3 regions of the Glutamicibacter sp. BW80 genome follow, and region 3 is predicted to be linked to each of the others. Evidence: riboswitches for the same ligand, from Rfam matches in the RefSeq annotation. Region 3 holds a riboswitch; each other region holds the start of a gene.
What was found. A riboswitch is a leader RNA that binds a small molecule or an ion and turns the genes downstream of it on or off. The one in region 3 is predicted to bind thiamine pyrophosphate.

Region 1 (3,273 bases), 230 kb from region 3:
CCACCGGGGCGTGCACCGTTTCCAGCCATCGGGACACCGCGGCGATGATCTGCGGATCGGCCAGCATGCCGATCTTGATCGCGTCGATGCGCACATCTGCGGACACCGATTCCAGCTGCTTGGCCACGAATTCCGCGTCGACGGCCTGCACCGCATCCACCCCTAGGGTGTTCTGCGCGGTGAGCGCGGTGATCACGGCCATGCCGTAGCCGCCGTTGGCGCCGATGGCCTTCAGATCCGCCTGGATGCCCGCGCCTCCCGAGGGGTCGGAGCCGGCAATGGAAAGAATGTTGAGGCTCATTTGGCACCTTCCCAGCGGTCCAGCAGTTCGGCGCTGGCCGCCTGCGGATCCTCGGCGGCGCAGATCGCGCGGACCACCGCCATGCCGGCGGCCCCGCCGTCGCGCAGCGCCGCGGCATCCGCGGCGGTCAGCGAGCCGATGGCCACGGCGGGCAGCTCGGTGAGCCGCTTGGCCCGCAGGAATCCATCGATGCCCAGCGGGGTGGGATGGTCCTTCTTCGTGGGCGTCGCGCGGATCGCCCCGACCCCCAGGTAATCGAGGTATTTCGCGTCGGCGTTGGCCCCGGTCAGCTGTTCATCGGTGGAAGCGCTGAGCCCGATAATCCCCTCGCCGATGATTTCGCGGGCGTAGCGCACCGCAATATCCTTCTGCCCGATGTGGATGCCGGTGACCGCGGCACCCGCTGCCCGTGCCGCGAGGAATACGTCGATGCGGTCGTTGACCAGCAGTTCGGCCTTGCCGGCGGTGAGTTCTGCCGCCGCGCAGGTAAGTTCGAAGAATTCGCGGGCGGTCTCGTTCTTGGCCCGCAGCTGCACCCATTGCACACCCGCGGCCACCGCACCTTCGATGACTTCCAAGGTGCTGCGCGGCTGGCAGCTTTCGGTGTTGGCTACCAGGTAGATTCCCAGATCACGCATTATTTGCCTCCTCAAGGCGCAGGTTGTGCAATTCCTCGGGGTCCAGCAGCGAGAGTTCGTCGAGGAAGGCCGCGGCGAAACTTCCCGGACCGCGGCCGATGGCCAGGGCCTTTTCGGCGGCCAGTCCGTACAGGCCGTGGGCTGCGATCGCCGCGTCGAACGGGTCTTCGCTCACCGCGAGCATTCCGGCGCAGATTGCACCCAGGGCGCAGCCGCCGCCGGTAATCCCGGTCAAGCCGATCCCGTTGCTGTGCACCAGCGTGGTGCGTTTGGCATCGATGATCGCATCGGCCGCCCCGGAGATCGCGACCACCGAACCATATTCGGCGGCCAACTGGCGTCCGGCCTCGATGGCCGCGTGCACGGTGTCCTGCGCGTCCACTCCGCGCCCGGTCGAGCTCCGCCCGGCCAGCGCCAGAATTTCCGAGGCATTGCCGCGGATCAGGGTGGGGCGCTGGGTCACGATTTTTCGCGCGAAGTCAGTGCGCACCGGCAATGCGCCCACGGCCACCGGGTCCAGCACCCAGGGGGTGCCGGCCTGGTTCGCACCGTGAACCGCTTCGTCCATGGCGCGCAGCTGTTCGGTGCTCGGGGTGCCCAGGTTCACCAGGACCGCGGAGGCCACCGCGGCAAATGGCCCGGCTTCGCCGGGCAGGTCGGTCATGGCCGGAGCCGCCCCGGAGGCCAGCAGCGCATTCGCGGTGAAGTTGGTGACCACGGTATTGGTCAGGCAAAACACCAAAGGGGATTGTTGCCGGTAATTCCGGGCAACGGAAGTCAGGGTCATGCGACATCCCTCCGCTAGTTTGAACTAGTTCAGGTTCGACGGGTCTCATCTCAGTCGGTGAATCCGACACCCCGTGTCACTGGCTAGAGCGTACTCACCAAAGCCGCGGAAGAACAAATTATTGCCGCGCCCGGCGTTGCACCAGCGCCCTGACGGTGGCCTCGTCGATTCCCTGAGCTCGGGCCAGCTCCCACACCCGATCCACCGCTTGAACCAGATCACCGGAGGATTTCTCCATATCGGCTCCGGCGTTCACCACCGTTCCGGCACGCCGCCGGGAGGAAACCAGGCCGGTGGCTTCGAGTTCCTTGTAAGCGCGGGCCACCGTCCCGGAAGCGACCCCCAAATCGGTGGCCAGTGCCCGCACCGTAGGGAGCTTGCTTCCCGCCGGCAGCTCGCCCAAGGAAATCAGCGAAGAGATTTGCGTGCGGATCTGTTCATAGGGCGGAACCGCCGCGTCCAGGTCCACGAAAATATGTTGGCTCATACGCGCTGCGGCACCCTAGTTTCTGGGCGGGCCAAAATGATCACTGCCGGGCAGCAGAAGACGATGATCCCCACGGCCGAAACGTAGGGACCTGCCTCGTAACCCCAGGCCAGCATGGCGACGGCCGCCGCGGTGACTACACGGAGGGCGCGTAGTTCGTGAACCTGGCGATACCAAATTTCTTGCTCCACGGTGACATCCCAAGGCAAGGCCGCACGCCGAACCCACCAGATGTGGCAGGCGGTAGCGGCAAGCAACGCGAGGAGCGCACCCAGCGCAAAGACCGGTTTGACCGGAACTAGACCCCAAAAATATTCGAATGGTGGATTGATCAGCAGGTATGTGGCGCCGATGAGCAAGAGTCCGGCGAGCACATAGACATAGCGCGGCAGGTCTGCGCTGTGCCGAGCCAGTGAATGGGTTCCCCTGGACTTCAGGTGCAGGTAGCCCAGGAACCCGGCATTGAGCACCAAGAACAAGAGGGCTACCACCAGGAGCGACACAATTGCCTGCGGGGCATTCTCACCGGGGCGCGCATTGTCCGCGTACTCGGTCTGCACAAGCGAGGAGGAGCAGGCCAGTGCGATGAGTGTGAGCGCGGTGGTGAGGAATCCAATGGCAAACAAATTTTCGCGCATCCGCAAAAAGGAGGAGGCAGGCTTTGGGCTAGTGGTTCTGGCAAAATTTTCCGGTGGCTTCCACAATGCCATGGCGATGAAGGTGATGAGCATGGCCACGTTAGCGGTGTTTTGCCAGGGTTGATACATGGTGCGATCCAGCGACATAAGCCACGAGGCCTTGTAATGCAGCGACGAGGCTCCAACGGAGGCAAAGGCCAGGATCGAGGTGCGCAGCAGCCGGTTGAGCCAGACTTCGCGCAATACCTGGTTATCGTGGGGGCTGAGCGAACCAAGCGGTTTGCGCAGCAAAATGAAGAGCATCGCGATGAGTAGGGCCAGCGCCAGGGAGGCCAGGTTGATGGCAAACAGGGCCAGCATCTGGTCCGCCGCACGCAGTCCGTCGGTCGCGGACTGCGAAACCCAGGTGCTTCCGTAGGCGT
Region 2 (3,273 bases), on a different contig from region 3:
TGGTGTAGGCGAACACCTTAAAACCGTCGGCGACGAGTTCTTCGGCCGCGGCGAACAATTCGATGGGATCCGGCAGCAGCGTATGCTCATCGGCGATCACCTCGAGCTTGATCCAGTCGGTTTCCAACGCTTCGCGCGCCAGCTGGGCGGTGAGCACCGCATCTCGCGCGGTGAAGCATCCGGCGGTATTGGGCAGCGGGCGCACCCCGTTGCGCGCCAGAAGCTCGTACACCGATCCGGAACCGGCCGCGGCGAAATGGCGAATGGCGACGGTGGTCAGCGCGGTGCCCGAAACATGCAGGGCCTGCTCGAGGGTATGCATCGAGGTCGCCCCGCCGGTGCCGAGAATCAGCCGGGAGTCGAAGCGTTCCCCGGCGACCTCGAAGCCATCGGTGTCAAGAGTTAGCTCTTCCATCTTCAGCCTCCCTGAGCCGCGGTGACGAGTTCAACCCGGTGGCCGGGCTTCAGCTCGAAGTCATTCCAGCCACTGCGCGGGACAACTGCCGAGTCCACCGCCACCGCAACGCCTAAACGCGACCCGTCGCTGGCCCGTCCGTCCGTTCCGATGCTCTTTCCCAAGTGCGCCGCGAGCAGCTCGCGCACGGTGCTTCCCGCCGGCACGGTGGCCGCCTCGGTGTTGAGGATAAATTCGATCTGTTGCATCTTCTCTGGCTCCTAAAATGGTGTGCTGTTGGCGAGTTGCGCGCCAAACCTATCGAGTGAAACGCTGGTCAGCTGTTGTGCATCTGCCGGGTTCCCGAGCAGCAGCTCGGTCCCCAGCCGTGCGCCGAGCGGGGTAAGCAGCACCCCGTGGCGCGAATAACCGGTGGAAACCACCAGTCCCTCATCTACGCGTCCGAGCAGCGGCCGATCATCGGGTGTCGCCGGTCTGGCCCGCACGATCGCCTCGTTCAAGGTGGTGTCGACGATGCCCGGCACGAGCCTGCGCGCATTGTCCAGCAGGGCGTGCATTTCTCCCACGTTCACCTGCTCTTGGCCGTCCTCGCGGCTCGACGCGCCCAGCACGAGGCTTCCATCGGTGCGTGGCACCAGGTAGACCGGCTGCCGATGCACGATTCCGCGCACGGTGTGCTTGATCAGCGGCGCGCCCACCGGTCCTTGGAGCCTGAGGATGTCTCCGTAGACCGGGCGCAATGGCAGAGCCGGCGCACCTGCTAGCGCGCCCAACCCGTTGGCAAGCAGTACCTGATCGCCATGGATTTCTTGGCCAGTTGAGGTAAGCACTCCACTGGTCCGTGATCCCTGGCGCAGCAGCCGCACCGCCGTTTCGCGCACGATCGACCGGTCAAGCTCATCGATCAGGATGCGCAGCAGGGACCGCGGGTCCAGTTGCTGGTCTTCGGCGCAGCGGATGGCGCCGGCGATGCCGGTGGCAAGCGCCGGCTCGAGTTTGCGTGCCGCGCTGCCCAGCAGCCGCTCGGCGCTGAATCCCAGCGAGGCTTGCAGCTTCATGAGCGCAAGCAGTGCGTCCATATCCGCGGTTTCGGCGGCGACGACCAGCGTGGAGTTTTCTACGTACGCTGGTCTGCTGCCGGTGGTTTGTTCCACGCGGTCAATGAATGCGGGGTATTCCTTGGCCGAAGTGGCCATCAGGCGGTGAAGTGCGCCCTGTCCCCAGGTGGTTTCGGCGGTCGGTGCGAGCATTCCCGCCGCGGCGTGGCTGGCTCCTAGCCCAGGCGCCGGATCCACTAGCGTGATTTCGGCGCCGCGGGCGCGCAGTTCGAATGCCGTGGCAAGCCCGATGATTCCGGCGCCGACAATGACTATATGCACGAAGGCATTTCCTTCCTACGGCGGCATGACCCGCATCAGGTGTAGCGGTCGGCACATGGCCCTCTCAGCCCAATCGCTGTTGGGCTCCCGCGGAGTACTTGGATTATAAGCATGCCTCAGCTCACTTTGGCGAACTTCATGACTTCAACCTGTGCTTCTGCCTGTGTTTTACTCGTTGGCATGAGCGAATTCAGTGGTCCGGAGGATTTGTCTACCGATCATCGGCTGGCACAGGTTGTCATCGATGGCGAACGGCAACTGCTCTTGCCTGCCGTCCGCCGGGATCGGCAGGCATTATTGCGGCTGCTCCACGCAGATTTCGAAGAGGTTGGTGCCTCGGGCAGGTGCTATTCTCGCGCGCAGATTATCGAGCAGCTGTGCAATGAACCAGTCGTTGAATCGACTAGGGACGAAGTGCATGATCCGCGCGTGCGCAGGCTCAGCGATTCGCTGCTGATGCTGCGGTGGCGAACCAAGCCGGAGAACCTGAGCCAACGCACCTCGCTCTGGGTTCATTCGGCCCAAGGTTGGCAATTGCTCTTTCATCAAGGCACCGGTCAATCTGCGTCGTCCCAGATCAGCGGCCGGCGGCTCGGCGCCGCTGGGCAAACGACGGCATCTTTGCGTCCGCTTCGCCTAGCGGATGCACCGCAAGTCCTCGCGGCCTTCCTTTCGAGCCCGGATATGGCCCGGCAAGGCGAGGTGAGTACGCTTGCCGAGGCCGAAGCCTATGTCCGCATGTTGCTCGAATTCCCGGCCCGGCAGGTTCCGTTGGCCGTCGTCGAGAATTCTGCGCTCGTTGGCCTGGTGTGCGGGATCATCGATGAGGCGAACCTGAGCGCCTGGGTCTGGTATTGGCTGCACGCGGAGCATCGGGGCCGCGGGTTGAGCAGCCGGGCGTTGGCCGCCCTCTCGGCGGAGTTATTCTCCAGCTACCGCTTGCAGCGACTGGAGTTGGGTTTGCGCGTGAACAATCCGGCGTCGAGGATAGTCGCCGAGCGTTGCGGGTTCATTCTCGAAGGACGCGAGCGCGGCAAGTTCCTGATCGATGGCCAGCGGATCGATGTGTTGAATTATGCGCGGTTGCCCACCGATCCCATCCCGCCGATCAGTCCGCTGGAGTTTCGCGCGGAGGCGGCGGGAGGCTGATTTTCTTCGGGGCCGCAGCGGAACGGAATCGAGTAGGTGGGGGTGTCTAGCCCCCACCTCTCACACCACTGTGAGTCTTGTAGTGGCTGGTCTGGGATCAGCTGGCAAGGTAGGAACCAGGCCTCTCACTGCCGGGAACATGACTCATCACACTACTGACCCGTATGGTGTCATTGTCCGGAATTGTCTGCTCTCGGTGGTGGGCGGCCGGCACCTACCCGGCCCACCCCGGTAGCCTGATCAGAAGATTGTCCACCCAACAGGGCGTGACCCATCACAGTGTTGCTCCGACGGTGACCTCTCCCCGGACCGGTACCGGCCGTACGGCCG
Region 3 (3,273 bases):
TCGGAGGTGCAATTGGCATGCCGATCTCAGCCGCCGTCATTGATTTCGCCAACTGGCGCGCCCTGTTCTACGGCAGCGCGGTAGTCACGCTGCTGGTAGTCATCGCCATCTGGAAACTCATCCCTGCCCTGCCAGCAGGAGCCGCCGGACAGCGCTTCGACTGGCTGGGAGCCATTGGGCTGGGCATTGGCCTGATCTCGCTCATGCTTGCCGTCTCCAAGGGCTCCTCTTGGGGCTGGGCGGCACCGCTGACGCTGGGCCTGTTCGGAATCGCCGCCCTCACGCTGCTGCTCTGGGGCATTTGGGAAACACGGACCAAGGATCCACTCGTTGACCTGCGCACCGCTGTTATTCCGCGCGTGCTGCTGACAAATATCGCCTCAATCTTCGTCGGCTTCGGAATGTACGCCAGCATGCTGGTCATGCCACAGATCCTGCAATTGCCGTCGCAGACCGGCTATGGCTTGGGCCAGTCGATTCTCGCAGCCGGCCTCTGGATGGCTCCAGGCGGCCTGATGATGCTGGTGCTCTCCCCTGTCGGCGGGCGGCTTTCCGACGCACGAGGCCCGAAGTTCACGCTGGTACTTGGCGTTTCGGTCATCGCCGTCGGCTACGGACTGACCCTGCTGGGCATGAGTAGCGCGTGGAGCCTGATGCTCACCAGCCTCGTCATCAACGGTGGCGTGGCACTGGCCTACGGCGCCATGCCGGCGATCATCATGGGCGCAGTCCCCCGCAGCGAAACGGCTGCGGCCAATGGCTTTAACACGCTGATGCGTTCACTGGGTACCACCACAGGCGCCGCGGTCATCGGCCTGGTACTGGCCCAGATGACCACCGATTTCGGCGGAGCTTCACTACCGTCAGAATCCGGATTCCGCATGGCGCTGATACTTGGAGCTGGCATTTCCGTGGTCGCGGCCATCTTGGCGGCCTGCATTCCTAACGCCGGGAAGAAGCCCGCGATCGAAGTCGACGCATCGCAGGAACTCAGCCTGAACAAGTAGTCGCCCCGACTCTTCGGAATTGCCGAGTTTATGCTCAGCTTTGACATAGAAACCCCGGGTAATGTCGTAGACACCTCCTTGAAGGTGCGAGTGATGATCGTAAGGCTCCCGTTGGATATTGCCCAACGGGAGCCTTTCACTTTAAAGTTTCTCGTCTTCCTTGCAAGACCACGTTGCCAGTCGTGATACCTTGTTTGAGACCACACGGGTGCCCTCGCAGGGGCTGAGATCGGGCTAGCGCCGTCCGCGACCGTTGAACCTGTCCGGGTAATGCCGGCGAAGGAAGTGAGTTTCCCACAGTGGAACAATTTGAACAGCACCCTGCCCACACCCTTGCCTACCGTGAGTCTGCGGGAATTTCGGTTCCCGTCACGCAGATCCAGCTGGCAGATGCCCCCAACGGCGAGCCGAACGAACCGCTGCAGGTGTACCGCACCAGCGGCCCGGGAAGCGACCCGACCACCGGGCTGAAACCATTTCGAGAGTCGTGGATTCGTGAGCGTGGAGATGTCGAAAACTATGCAGGGCGCGAACGCAACCTGCACGACGACGGCAGATCCGCGGTCCGCCGCGGCACGGCGAGCGCCGAATGGGCCGGGCGCTCGGCACCACCGTTGCGTTCGGCCCCCGGGACGCGGGTCACCCAGATGCATTACGCACGGCAGGGGGTCATCACCCCGGAAATGCGCTATGTGGCCCTGCGCGAAGAATGCGACGTCGAGCTGGTGCGCAGCGAGCTAGCGGCCGGCCGGGCAATCCTTCCGCTGAATATCAACCATCCGGAATCCGAACCGATGATCATCGGCAAGGCCTTCTTGGTAAAAATCAACGCGAACATCGGCAACTCGGCGGTGACCAGCTCGATCGCCGAGGAAGTCTCCAAACTCCAGTGGGCCACCAAATGGGGTGCCGACACGGTGATGGACCTTTCCACCGGCGACGATATCCACACCACCCGTGAATGGATCATCCGCAACTCGCCGGTCCCCATCGGCACCGTCCCGATCTACCAAGCACTAGAGAAGGTCAACGGCGAAGCGAACGAACTGACCTGGGAGATCTTCCGCGACACGGTCATCGAACAGTGCGAGCAGGGCGTGGACTACATGACCATTCATGCAGGTGTGCTGCTGCGCTACATCCCGCTGACCGCCAACCGGGTCACCGGAATGGTCTCCCGCGGCGGGTCGATTATGGCCGGCTGGTGCCTTGCGCATCATCAGGAGAATTTCCTTTACACCCACTTCGACGAACTCTGCGAGATTTTCTCCCGCTACGATGTCGCATTCTCCCTGGGCGACGGGCTGCGTCCAGGCTCCATCGCGGACGCGAATGATGCGGCCCAGTTCGCCGAGCTGGATACCTTGGCGGAGTTGACCAAGCGTGCCTGGAAATATGATGTTCAGGTGATGGTCGAAGGCCCCGGGCATATCCCTTTCCATCTGGTGCGCGAGAATGTGGAACGCCAGCAGGAGCTTTGCGACGGGGCGCCGTTCTACACGCTCGGCCCGCTGGTCACCGATATCGCTCCGGGATATGACCACATCACCAGCGCAATCGGCGCGACCGAAATCGCCCGCTATGGCACCGCGATGCTCTGCTACGTCACGCCCAAAGAGCACCTGGGCCTGCCCAACCGGGATGATGTGAAGACCGGGGTGATCACCTATAAGATTGCGGCGCACGCGGCGGATCTCGCCAAGGGCCACCCGGGCGCCACGGCGCGGGATGATGCGCTGAGCAAGGCGCGCTTCGAATTCCGCTGGAATGACCAGTTCTCCCTTTCACTGGACCCCGTCACCGCTCAGGAATACCACGACGAGACGTTGCCGGCGGAACCAGCGAAGACCGCGCACTTCTGCTCAATGTGTGGCCCGAAATTCTGCTCCATGCGGATCTCCCAAGACATTCGGGATGAATACGGATCCGCCGAGGCACAGGCTGCATTGGCCGGGATGGCCGAGAAGAGCCGGCAGTTCCTTGAAAGCGGTGGCAAGGTATATGTCGGAGAAGAGATACCCGTTGGACCCGGCACGCTCTAGAACCGGGAAACCCGAAGCGCAGCCAAAGTGCCTGCACAGAAAGCGCGCTTAAAGTTATAAGTACCTCATTGAAGGTGCGAGTGATGATCGTAAAGCTCCCGATGGATTGTATCCATCGGGAGCTTTTCACTTTTAACCGTTCAACTCACCGGACGGCCCGAGCCCGACGGTTCAGACGAAGGCCCGAAATTTGTCGACGGAATGATCGGCAAACCTTTCCGCCG

Region 1: another riboswitch for thiamine pyrophosphate. It lies ahead of thiM (hydroxyethylthiazole kinase); the one in region 3 lies ahead of thiC (phosphomethylpyrimidine synthase ThiC).
Region 2: another riboswitch for thiamine pyrophosphate. It lies ahead of thiO (glycine oxidase ThiO); the one in region 3 lies ahead of thiC (phosphomethylpyrimidine synthase ThiC).

The regions. Positions count from the first base shown of each region.
Region 1 is NZ_NRGV01000001.1:250,624-253,896, forward strand. It holds gene thiD (bifunctional hydroxymethylpyrimidine kinase/phosphomethylpyrimidine kinase) at 1-301, opposite strand, end outside; gene thiE (thiamine phosphate synthase) at 298-939, opposite strand; gene thiM (hydroxyethylthiazole kinase) at 932-1,726, opposite strand; TPP riboswitch at 1,716-1,810, opposite strand; gene CIK76_RS01150 (GntR family transcriptional regulator) at 1,845-2,213, opposite strand; gene CIK76_RS01155 (hypothetical protein) at 2,210-3,273, opposite strand, start outside.
Region 2 is NZ_NRGV01000026.1:2,476-5,748, reverse strand. It holds gene CIK76_RS06180 (thiazole synthase) at 1-415, opposite strand, end outside; gene thiS (sulfur carrier protein ThiS) at 418-663, opposite strand; gene thiO (glycine oxidase ThiO) at 676-1,794, opposite strand; TPP riboswitch at 1,790-1,895, opposite strand; gene CIK76_RS06165 (GNAT family N-acetyltransferase) at 1,975-2,943, shown strand.
Region 3 is NZ_NRGV01000001.1:19,568-22,840, forward strand. It holds gene CIK76_RS00100 (MFS transporter) at 1-1,007, shown strand, start outside; TPP riboswitch at 1,202-1,309, shown strand; gene thiC (phosphomethylpyrimidine synthase ThiC) at 1,307-3,049, shown strand.